Regions from separate parts of the Exiguobacterium sp. U13-1 genome, predicted to be linked through region 2. Evidence: riboswitches for the same ligand, from Rfam matches in the RefSeq annotation. Region 2 holds a riboswitch; the other holds the start of a gene.

Region 1 (5,586 bases), 790 kb from region 2:
GCCTCGCCATGAATCAGAACGCGTCCATCTCGGAAAGCAACCATCCGATGTTCGTCCGTCGTAAACGCCAGCAAATATGGATTATGAGCGGAAATCGCAGCGACCGGCTGGAGACGTTGTTTCAACTGTTCCAGATCCCGCTGTCCGTCTCCCCGGATTTGAATGGCATCCCGACCGCAGAGTGCCGTGAAACGAACCGTTTGATCCGATAAGTAAGGGTAGGACGGATCGATGCCGCACGACGGGCACTCCGTTTGCTTCAGTGACTGGACGTTAATTTGTTGAAACGTATTCGACCAGACATCAAACGCAAGCAAGCGCGTCCGCATGGCGTCCGTCTTTCTGCTCAACCACTTCAACGCTTCCGTCACCTGTAAGGAAGCGACCATCTGTACAGCTGGTCCGATGATTCCCGCTGTATCACACGTCTCCTGATCCCGCGGTAATTGATCGAGCAGACAATGCAGACACGGCGTCTCCCCGGGACGGACGGTAAACGTGATCCCATAACTGCCGACGCATCCACCGTAAATCCACGGAATCGAACGCATCAACGCCATGTCGTTCATCAGCAAACGAATATCGAAATTGTCCGTCGCGTCGATGATCAGATCGATATCATCGAGAAGCCACGTCAGCGCTGCCCGGTCGACGTCTAATACATACGCTTCGATCGTCACCGTCGAATTGATCGCTTCAAGCCGTGCTTTTGCGGCAATCGCTTTTGGCACGATGTGACGCGCATCTTCCTCGGTATAAAGCTGTTGTCGTTGTAGATTACTCCACTCGACATAGTCGCGGTCGACGATTCGGACGACACCGACACCGGCGCGGACGAGTTGCTCTGCCGACGCCGTTCCGAGCGCTCCCATGCCGATGATCAGTATCTTCGCTGATGCCAAGCGTGCTTGTCCCGCTTCCCCGATCGGTTGAAATCGAGTTTGCCGTGAGTAACGGTTCATCGAATCAATCCACTCGTTGGACTACTCGCGATCGCATACTGTTTCTTCTCGATACGTCCCGCTTCGTATCCGAAGCGCCCTGCTTCGACAGCTAGTCGCATGGCGTGCGCCATCTTGACCGGATCTTGAGCATGGGCGACAGCGGAGTTCAATAAGACACCATCCGCTCCTAGTTCCATCGCATAGGCGACGTCGGTCGGTGAGCCGATCCCGGCGTCGACGATGACCGGGACCGTCGTTTGTTCGATGATGAATCGTAGATGAAGTGGGTTGAGAATGCCTTGCCCGGAACCGATCGGTGACGCTGCCGGCATGATGGCGTGACAACCGAGTTCTTCGAGTCGCCGTGCAAGGACGACATCGTCCGACGTATACGGTAAGACGATGAAACCTTCTTTGAGTAATTCTTCAGAAGCCCGTAACGTCTCGATCGGATCAGGTAGTAACGTCTTGTCGCAACCGATCACTTCAACCTTGACCATGTCACACATACCGGATGCCCGCGCAAGCTTCGCAAGCCGAACAGCTTCTTCCGCCGTCTTCGCACCTGCCGTGTTCGGCAGTAAATCGTACTTCGCTAAATCAAGCGACTCCAAGAAATTCGCTTGTTGTTTGTCGAAGATATCGAGCCGACGGACGGCGAATGTCAAGATTTGTGAAGCAGACGCATCGATTGCTTCTTGCTGTACGGTAGCATCCGTATATTTCCCTGTTCCGAGTAACAAGCGTGATTCAAATGTCTTTTCTCCAATTTTCAGCATATTTATCCTCCTCCTACGAAATGAACGATTTCAAATGTGTCATTGTCCCGAACGACCGTCTGACCATACGCCACGCGATCGATGATTTGTCGATTCTGTTCGACGATGACGAACTTTTCCCCTAAGCCAAGTTGCGTGAGCATGTCCTCGATCGTTTCAATCTGATCGATCGTGTGGTCATTGCCGTTAATCGTAATGTTCATCGGACTTCCTCCTTCTGAATCAACCGTAATGTATTTACCAAGACTTCCGCTGTCGCCGGTGCGAGTAATATGCCATGCCGATGATGCCCCGTCGCTAGGAAGATCCGACGGGATGAATCGGCGACTCCGATATATGGCAAGCCGGACGCCGTTTGTGGTCGTACACCGGACCAGACTTCTTCGATGACCGCGTCACGAATCGGTGGATACAGTCGTTCTGCTGCTTGAAGCAATGACGTGACCCCTGCGACACTGACACCGACCGTCTCGTCGTGCGGCAGTTCGGTCGCACCGATCAAAATCCGACCGTCTGCTTTCGGAACGAGGTAGACGGCGTCGTCAAACAGGATCGAGCGTAACGGCTGACCCGCGAGACGAACTGCGAGACATTCCCCTTTGACCCCATATGTCGCAATCGAAATGCCGGCTGTATCGAGCAAGGCTTGCGAACCCCGTCCGGCAGCAACCGTCACCGTTCGTCCGGTCCACGTTCCCGCGTTCGACTCGATCCTGACGAAGTCATCGCTCTCTTCGATGCGTGTGACTTCCACCTGTTCTTCAATCGATATGCCACGTGCGTGTAAGGCATACATCAATGCAGTCGTCAGTCGTCGTGGATCGATTTGACCGACAGCTGGAAACAGATGCTCGCGTCCTTTACGCTTTAACAAAAATGGTTGTTCCCGGTATCCACAGTCGATGCCTGTCTCTCGCTCGAGACGACGTGCAAGCAACGGATACAGACGTCGACTTCGCGCGGCAAGTGCATGCAATTCCTCTCTCAGCTCGATGTCCGTCGCAAGCATTCCGGCAGCCGCGCGACTCGTTCCTTGTCCACCTGCTCCGCGTTCTAAGACGACGACGGATTCATTCTGACAGGCGAGACCGTAAGCAAGCGTCAAACCGATGACTCCACCGCCGATGATGATGTGATTCGTCATACCCGTACCCCCTGATAATGCTTGACGGCGGCGAGTGGATCCGATTGACCGAGAATACCCGATAAGACGGCGATTCCGGTTACACCGGTCGCTGCGATTTCAGGCATGCGTTCTGGTGTAATCCCACCGATCGCAATGACTGGTTTCGTCGTGAAGGTGACGACTTGCTTCAAGGCGTCAATACCTCGTGGTGGCACGTCCGGCTTCGACGCTGTCGGATAAATATGACCGTACAGCAGTCGGTCGGCTCCTTCCGCTTCAGCTGCCAGTGCCTCTGCTAATGAATGGACCGATTTCCCGATAACGAGATTCGGAAAATGACGTCGGACATCACGGACACGCAAGGACCGTCGCGTCAATTGCACACCGATGCCAGTGACATGGGCGACATCGACCCGATCATGAACGGTTAACTGATCCGGCGAATAACCGTGCGCAAGGAGCGCTTCAATCAGATCCAGTAATTCTGCCGCTGATAAGTTCGGTTCTCGTAGATGCAGCTGATCCGTATAAGGTTGAAGGGATTGAAAGGTCTTTAGTTCGTCAATCGGATGGATGGAGCCCGTCGAAATGAGATGTAAACGCATCATGTCCTTCCTTTCCATACGAAAAAGGACCACTCCCGATGTTGAAGGGAGTGGTCCGAAAATACGCTGAAGCGCTAAGGATATCTAAGGTTTCGAGCCACTTCCCTCCGCTAGTACGAACTAGATCAGGTTCAAAGGGTCCGGATACTTCCGTCTCAGTCTGCTGGGAGACTCCCCTAGTGTCTTTTCGTGTTTAATTGGCTTGCCCCATTAGTCTAGCATGAGTCGCTTTGCTTCGCTAGTCCTAGTTGAGCGCTTCCACTTGCTGAATCAGTTCCGATTTCGTTGGTCGCTGTTGCTCTTGGCTGTCGGCATACGTCTGCTTTAGCTTCAGGATGCGTATCACTTTGCCATCGAGCATCTCCGGCGTCAGCGTCTTTTCTTTGACGGCTTGCATCACTTCAGCATGAACCTTTGTGTAAGCACCTGCCTCTGAAAACATCGCCATATCAGCTCCGTTGACGAGCGACTGACGTGCCGCTTCCGCGAGACCATATTGTTTCGTGATCGCCCCCATGACGAGATCATCTGTGATGATGACACCGTTGAATCCGAGTTGCTGACGCAAGAGGTCAGTCAAGATCGGCTTTGAGAGCGAGGACGGATTCGTATCGTCATATGCGGGATAGAGAATATGGGCGACCATCACCATCTCGGCGCCCTCTTGAATCGCTTCTTGGAACGGTAACAGTTCCGTCCGCTTCAATTCTTCCTTTGATGCCGTCACTTTCGGTAGCCCGACATGGGAATCGACACTCGTATTGCCGTGACCGGGAAAATGTTTGACGACTGGAATCGTTCCCGTCTCCTGCATCCCGTGCATCAGGGCCGTACCAAGCGTCGCGACAGTATTCGGATCAGCACTTAACGCACGGTCGCCGATGATCGGATTGTTCGGATTACTGTTGACGTCAAGGACCGGCGCGAAGTCCATGTTGAAGCCATAAAAACGTGACAAATGTCCGAGCGTACGTCCGACGTCTTCCATTTTCGCATCATCTGCTCCTTGCGCCATCCGTTGACTCGTCGGTAGACGTAATCGTTGATCCGGTACCCGGCTGACGCGTCCGCCTTCTTCATCAATCCCGACGAACGCATACGGTTTTTGGTTCGTCTCTTGAATCGCACGCGTGAACGTCAAGAGTTGCTCTTCCGACGTGATGTTTCCGCCAAGCAGTAAGACCCCACCAATCGCATGCGTCTTTAACAGTTTCCGGTCATCTGCTGAAAGTTCCGTGCCGGCGACTCCGATGTAGAGCAGTTGATCGATCTTTTCTGACGTCGACATCGTTTTTAATTGTTGCTTTAGTTGTGCTTGTTGTCGATCTTCTTTCGTCGGTTCAGGTTTCGGTTTCTTTTCTTCTGTCGGTTGCTTCGTTTCTGATTGTGATGGTTTCGTTGGTTCCGTCGTCTCCTGTGCACACCCTGCAAGCAACAGGCAACCGATCAGTACGACTTTCTTCACAAAGGATCCTCGCTCCGCACACCATTGATCGAATAATAGACAGAAATCTCAGCATTCAGGGATTGCGAGACCGAACAATATTTATCCTTTGATAACGAGATGGCACGACGGACCTTATCTTCCGGGAGATCACCTTCAAGCCGGTAATGAATCGAGATCGACGTAAAACGTCGCGGATGATCCTCTGCCCGTTCTCCTTCGATATCCATTTCGAAATGGGTGATCGTCAAGCGCATCTTCTCTAAAATCGAGACGATATCAATTCCAGTACAGCCGGCAACGGCATGTAGCAAGAGTTCGGTCGGTCGTGGTGCTTGGTTTTCACCACCGTTTTCGGGTGCTGCGTCCATCGCAAGATGATGCCCTGATTCCGTCTGTCCACTAAACCCCATCTGTTTGTTCCATGTCACTGTCGCTTGCATCGTTTCCACTCCTTTATAATTAGTCTTCTTCTGTAGTATACGCAAAAAATAGCAAGCCTGGAAATTCACACGCTATTTCGAATAATGGTTCTTTTCCCGAAATCTCGCTTTGCGATACCCGACGAAATCGTTTCATGCTATCCTGTTACTCATAGTTTCGCGCGCAAGCGCTAGAATTGAGGAATCATCCATGTCACCTACTACTCGTTTAAGTCGACGCGATTGGCTCTTGATTGCTACGTTGT
Region 2 (5,586 bases):
GTCATCGTCAAATTCATGTTCGTTCCCGTATCACCATCTGGCACAGGGAAGACGTTCAATGAATCGACGAAATCTGCGTTTTGATAGAGATTCGCCGCGCCATTTTGAATCATCTTGACTAACTGCGCTCCTGTTAAACGATCTACACTCACTAAAGTTTCCTCCTCTATTCCCGCCTTAGACATTCGTCAAGCGGACTCCTTGGACAAAGATGTTCACAGATGTCACGTCAAGACCTAGTGCCTGACTGAGCGTGTATTTCACGCGACTCTGTACGTTATTCGCCACCTCTGAGATTTTCGTTCCATAACTTACGATGATATGCATATCGATATGGACCTGCTCTGAAGCCTGTCGAACGATGACACCGCGTGCAAAGTTCTCGCGTTTTAAGAGTTCTGCAAGACCATCCTTGATTTGAGACTGGGATGCCATACCAACGACACCAAAACATTCCATTGCTGCGCCGCCCGCAAGTTGCGCAACGACATCATTATCTACATCAATCTTTCCATAGGTCGTTTTCATCTCGATCGCCACCTGAGTAGCCCCCTTTGAATATTGTATTCTTCTCATAATTCTACTATAAGGACCTACTATTGAAAAGTCGCCGTACTGACTATACAATGAATAAGTGAAAAATAGTAGCGGTCAAATGAACTTTTACCATCATCCTCATCCATTATTTTAAATTTCGAGGTTGTCTGTCAAGTTTTTTTCTTGTCAGCTACTTTTTTTATGTTGCAACCGCCCTGACACCATGCTAAGATAGCAAAGTGTCTATTAGGACGAACGCAAAACAACATAAAAGGAGGCGGAACGCATGGCACGTAAATGCTACGTTACTGGGAAATCGCCAAAGTCGGGTAACAACCGTTCACACGCATTGAACAAAACAAAACGTACTTGGGGAGTCAACGTACAAAAAGTACGTATCCTCGTCGACGGTAAGCCGAAAAAGGTTTGGGTTTCAGCTCGAGCTCTTAAATCAGGTAAAGTCGAACGCGTATAAGGCGCAACCACCGGATGGGAATCTTCCCTTCCGGTTTTTTTATACCCTCATTTATTTTTCTCATAAACTAATTGTCGCTTTTATTGAAAACGCTTACAATAGGAACGTACTTTATTTTGTCAGAATTGGGGGAAGTCATCATGCAACTCAAACGAGAGATGACGAGTCGACACCTGTTCATGATCTCACTCGGGGGAATCATCGGGACAGGCTTATTTTTAGGGTCAGGATTAACGATTTCACAAGCAGGACCTCTCGGGGCGGTCCTCAGTTACATCGTGGGTGGGACCATCATGTATCTGACGATGTTATGTCTAGGGGAATTAGCGGTCTATATGCCGGTCTCGGGGTCCTTCCAGACCTATACGACCCGCTTCATTGGACCAGGAATTGGCTTTGCCGTCGGTTGGATTTATTGGCTCGGCTGGGCCGTGACGGTCGCACTCGAAATCACGGCAGCTGGCAGTTTGATGGACCGCTGGTTTCCGAATGTACCCGTCGTCGTCTGGTGTACCGTCTTTACGGTCTTACTGTTCGGTCTGAATGCCGTCTCAGCCAAAGCATTCGGTGAAGCCGAATTCTGGTTCTCGAGTTTGAAGGTCCTCGCGATCCTTTTCTTCATCATTCTAGGTGGCGCTGCTTGGTTCGGCTGGTTACCGATGGAAGCAGATCGTCCAACCTCGTTATTCGCGAACTTTACGGCAAGCGGTTGGTTTCCAAACGGGATTCTTGGCGTCTTGACGACGATGATTGCTGTCAACTTCGCCTTCCAAGGAACGGAATTGATCGGTGTTGCGGCTGGGGAGTCCGACACGCCAGAAAAATCGATTCCAAAAGCCATCCGCAATACAGTCTGGCGGACGTTCATCTTCTTCGTCTTATCGATTACGATCGTTGGTGCATTAATTCCGTATGAAACAGCTGGCGGAGTCAGCAGTCCGTTCATCATGGTCTTTGATGCGATCGGTATTCCGTACGCTGCTGATTTGATGAACATCGTCGTCTTGACGGCACTATTGTCCGTCGGAAACTCCGGATTATATGCGGCGACTCGGATGTTATGGGCAATGGCGCAAGAAGGGATGATTTCAAAGAAATTATCTTACGTCAATGCACATGGTGTGCCGATGCGGGCGTTGCTCTTTACGATGATGTTCGCGATGTTATCGCTTCTGACCGCATTTTTCGCAGAAGATACCGTCTTCATTTGGCTCTTGTCCTTAGCCGGACTCGGGGCTCAAGTCGGCTGGATTTCAATCTCTGCTTCTCAGCTTGCATTTCGTCGTCAGTTCGTCCGAAACGGACACGATGTATCCGAACTGAAATTCAAGACACCACTCTATCCGGTGTTACCACTGATTTCGTTGACACTTAACGTCGTCGTCCTCGTCAGTCTTGCGTTTCAAGCGGATCAACGAATCGCTCTATACATCGGTGTTCCTTTCTTCCTTGTCATGTGGGGAAGTTATCATCTCTTCGTCAAAGGAAAACATCTATCCGCTCAAAGCGACATCCGTGTCGCCCCTTCTCAACTCGAAGAATAATTTCATCTAAAAAGAGGCCGCGGAGTCATCCACGGCCTCTTTCCTATGATTGTGCTATTCCTTAAGCGTCCGCATCATCAATAGTTCTCCTTGATGGAGCTCTACCTTCGCTTCTGACGCACACCATTCATTACTGACGGTCAAGGAACCTCCGACCGGTACTGGATGTGCATCAAGTGGATATTTGACTCCGGATAAGCTTAAAGTCGATGGTACGAGTGGAATGAACGAAAGATAATGATAGCTCCCTGCTTCGACTGCATACGTTCCCTCAGCCAAGTATCGTACCTCTTCTCGTTTCGTCACGAGTCGTGCCTCTGGGTATCGCTTCAACAAATAGACATTTTGGACGGTCATGTCGAGCCGCCCACCTGTCGCCCCGATAATGAAGGTATCCTCAAACTGTTTCTTCTCTGAGACTGTACGAAGTGCCAGTTCGAGATCCGTTTCATCTTTCTCGGCCGGATGAACGATTGCCCCTTCTGGTACATAACCAAGCGAATCAAAATCACCAATCGTCAGGTCGCATGTCAGCCCAAACGATTCAATCGTCTGAACACCACCGTCGACACCGACGATAAAGTCACCTGGCTGACAAAACGTCCGTAAATCCGGCGCTTCTTCTCGCGGACCGGCACAGACGAGAATCGCCCGCATCTCAGACGCCTCGTGCCGAATAACGGAGTAAGCGTGGCGCAGTCGTAAATAGAATTCCTGCTACGATTCCACATAAGATGTACGAAGGAACCATATACGTTGCGTTATAGACAAAAGAGTACTCCACGACTGGACCTTTTGCATACTCGGCAAAAAAGACGATTCCACTGATGACATGACAGATATAACGGAGTCCTGCGCCTAATAACGTCGCAAGGAGAACGAACGCCATCAAGCTTTTCTTTTGTCCATTGCGCGCGGCTAGTCTGACTTGACGCGCGAACAGACCACTTAATCCGACGACACCATACGCAATCGTATAGTCAAGCATCGGTTGAACGATCGTCAAAACTTGTGGAGCGAACATCAATTGAATCGTACCGACAAGCGCTCCCGTGACGACCCCTCCGACGACACCGTGGCGAAATGCCATGACGAAGATCGGTAGCATCGCTAAGCTGATTGAGCCTCCTTGTGGCATTTTGAATGGAATCAGTAAATCAAAGACGACTCCGAGACTGGCGAAGATGGCAATTTCCATCATCATTTGTAACCGTTTCATGCTGTTTTTCCTCCTTCATTGTACGAGAGGACGCAAAAAGGCAGTACGACGAACGCCGTACTGCCTGCGTGCGCCACATCCCTACGTCCGTTTGAACGGAACAGGTTCGAAGGGTTAAAGTCTAAAAGACTCCTCTCAGCCGCTTTTCAAGCGACACCCCTTGCGGTCATCATATTTCGTTTTCTCGTTCTTATTATACGGCAGCCCCTTGACGAATGCTAGTGATCGCTTCCGCATAATCTGGTGCATTGTAGATTGCTGATCCTGCGACGAGAACGTTCGCACCGTTATCGATGCAAAGCTTTGCCGTTTCCGGATTGACGCCACCGTCAATCTCGATTTCAAATGTCAGACCACGATCTGCTTTCATTTGCGCGAGTGCTGCAAGTTTCGGCATGACACGCTCGATAAAGGCTTGTCCACCGAAGCCCGGATTGACCGTCATCAATAAAACCATATCGACATCCTCAAGGACGTGTTCAATCGTTGATAATGGCGTATGGGGATTCAAGACGACCCCTGCCTTTGCGCCCGCTGCTTTGATTTGTTGCAAGACACGATGGACATGATTCGTCGCTTCGACGTGGAACGTCACGATGTCCGCCCCTGCTTTGACGAAATCCTCGACGAAACGTTCTGGCTGGTCGATCATCAAATGGACATCGAGAATCATATCCGTCTTTTGACGTAAGCTGCTAAGCACAGGTAATCCAAATGAGATGTTCGGTACGAACTGACCGTCCATGACATCAAAATGGATATAGTCCGCGCCTGCTGCTTCGACTGCTTTAACATCGCGTTCGAGATTCGCAAAATCTGCTGATAAAATAGATGGTGCAATTTTAATCATCTTTAATACCTCCGGGCTCGATTCTTGATTTCGTCTATAAACATACCATAGTTCTCATAACGAGAGGACATGATTTCTTGGGCTTCGACGGCTTCCTTGACGGCACAACCGGGTTCATTCAAATGCAAGCAACCTCGGTATTTGCAATCATCTTGTACAGCCACGAATTCAGGGAAACTCCACCGTACATCCTCGATTTCCATATCATACGGAAAATCGAGGTTCGAGAAACCTGGCGTATCGGCAATCAATCCTTCGGCAAGCGGCATCAATGTGACGTGGCGAGTCGTATGACGTCCGCGTCCGAGTGATTTCGAGATGGCACTTGTTTCTAAATCAAGAGAGGGCTCCAGTGCATTGAGCAATGAACTTTTCCCGACACCGGATTGTCCGGCGAGAACGCTTGTTTTTCCAGCAAGTAACGGACGGACTTGCTCAATACCTGCCAACGTCTCACTTGATGTCTCGATGACCGTATACCCAATCTTCCGGTAAGCGGCAATCGCCTCTCGGACAGCCGGTCCTTTGACATCGTCCAGCAAATCCATCTTCGTCAATAGGATGACGGGTTGAATTTCCTTCGCTTCGATCAAAACGAGAAATCGGTCGAGCAAGTGCGCTGAAAAATCAGGTTCTGCCGCCGAGACGACGAGCAATGCCTGGTCGATATTCGCGACTGGAGGGCGTACTAAAAAGTTGTCCCGCTCCTTCACTTCGAGAATATATCCTGTCTCACTTTCGATATGAAGAACGACCTCGTCTCCGACGACTGGACTGATGCCGCGTTTTCGGAAATTCCCTCTTGCCCGTGAACGGACCTCTCCTTCTGGTGTCATGACATCATAAAAGCCACCCTGCAGACGTATGATCGTTCCTTCTCGATTCTCTTCGATGCGTTGTTCCGTCATCCTATGCACTCCTTTTTCATCACATTCATTGTGCGTCTTTTGCTTGATTGTAC

Evidence for each region. A riboswitch is a leader RNA that binds a small molecule or an ion and turns the genes downstream of it on or off. The one in region 2 is predicted to bind thiamine pyrophosphate.
Region 1: linked by a shared signal. The riboswitch ahead of ESP131_RS08555 (thiamine phosphate synthase) and the one ahead of thiT (energy-coupled thiamine transporter ThiT) in region 2 are both predicted to bind thiamine pyrophosphate.

What each region holds. Positions count from the first base shown of each region.
Region 1 covers NZ_CP015731.1:1,683,678-1,689,263, reverse strand. Annotated here, with positions in the region: gene ESP131_RS08575 (ThiF family adenylyltransferase) at 1-962, opposite strand, end outside; gene ESP131_RS08570 (thiazole synthase) at 959-1,723, opposite strand; gene thiS (sulfur carrier protein ThiS) at 1,726-1,926, opposite strand; gene ESP131_RS08560 (FAD-dependent oxidoreductase) at 1,923-2,867, opposite strand; gene ESP131_RS08555 (thiamine phosphate synthase) at 2,864-3,457, opposite strand; TPP riboswitch at 3,540-3,642, opposite strand; gene nagZ (beta-N-acetylhexosaminidase) at 3,699-4,919, opposite strand; gene ESP131_RS08545 (OsmC family protein) at 4,916-5,341, opposite strand; gene ESP131_RS08540 (MFS transporter) at 5,532-5,586, shown strand, end outside.
Region 2 covers NZ_CP015731.1:2,469,245-2,474,830, forward strand. Annotated here, with positions in the region: gene ESP131_RS12925 (DAK2 domain-containing protein) at 1-152, opposite strand, end outside; gene ESP131_RS12930 (Asp23/Gls24 family envelope stress response protein) at 178-540, opposite strand; gene rpmB (50S ribosomal protein L28) at 824-1,012, shown strand; gene ESP131_RS12940 (amino acid permease) at 1,153-2,556, shown strand; gene ESP131_RS12945 (thiamine diphosphokinase) at 2,611-3,213, opposite strand; gene thiT (energy-coupled thiamine transporter ThiT) at 3,215-3,775, opposite strand; TPP riboswitch at 3,837-3,946, opposite strand; gene rpe (ribulose-phosphate 3-epimerase) at 3,969-4,625, opposite strand; gene rsgA (ribosome small subunit-dependent GTPase A) at 4,628-5,533, opposite strand; gene pknB (Stk1 family PASTA domain-containing Ser/Thr kinase) at 5,559-5,586, opposite strand, start outside.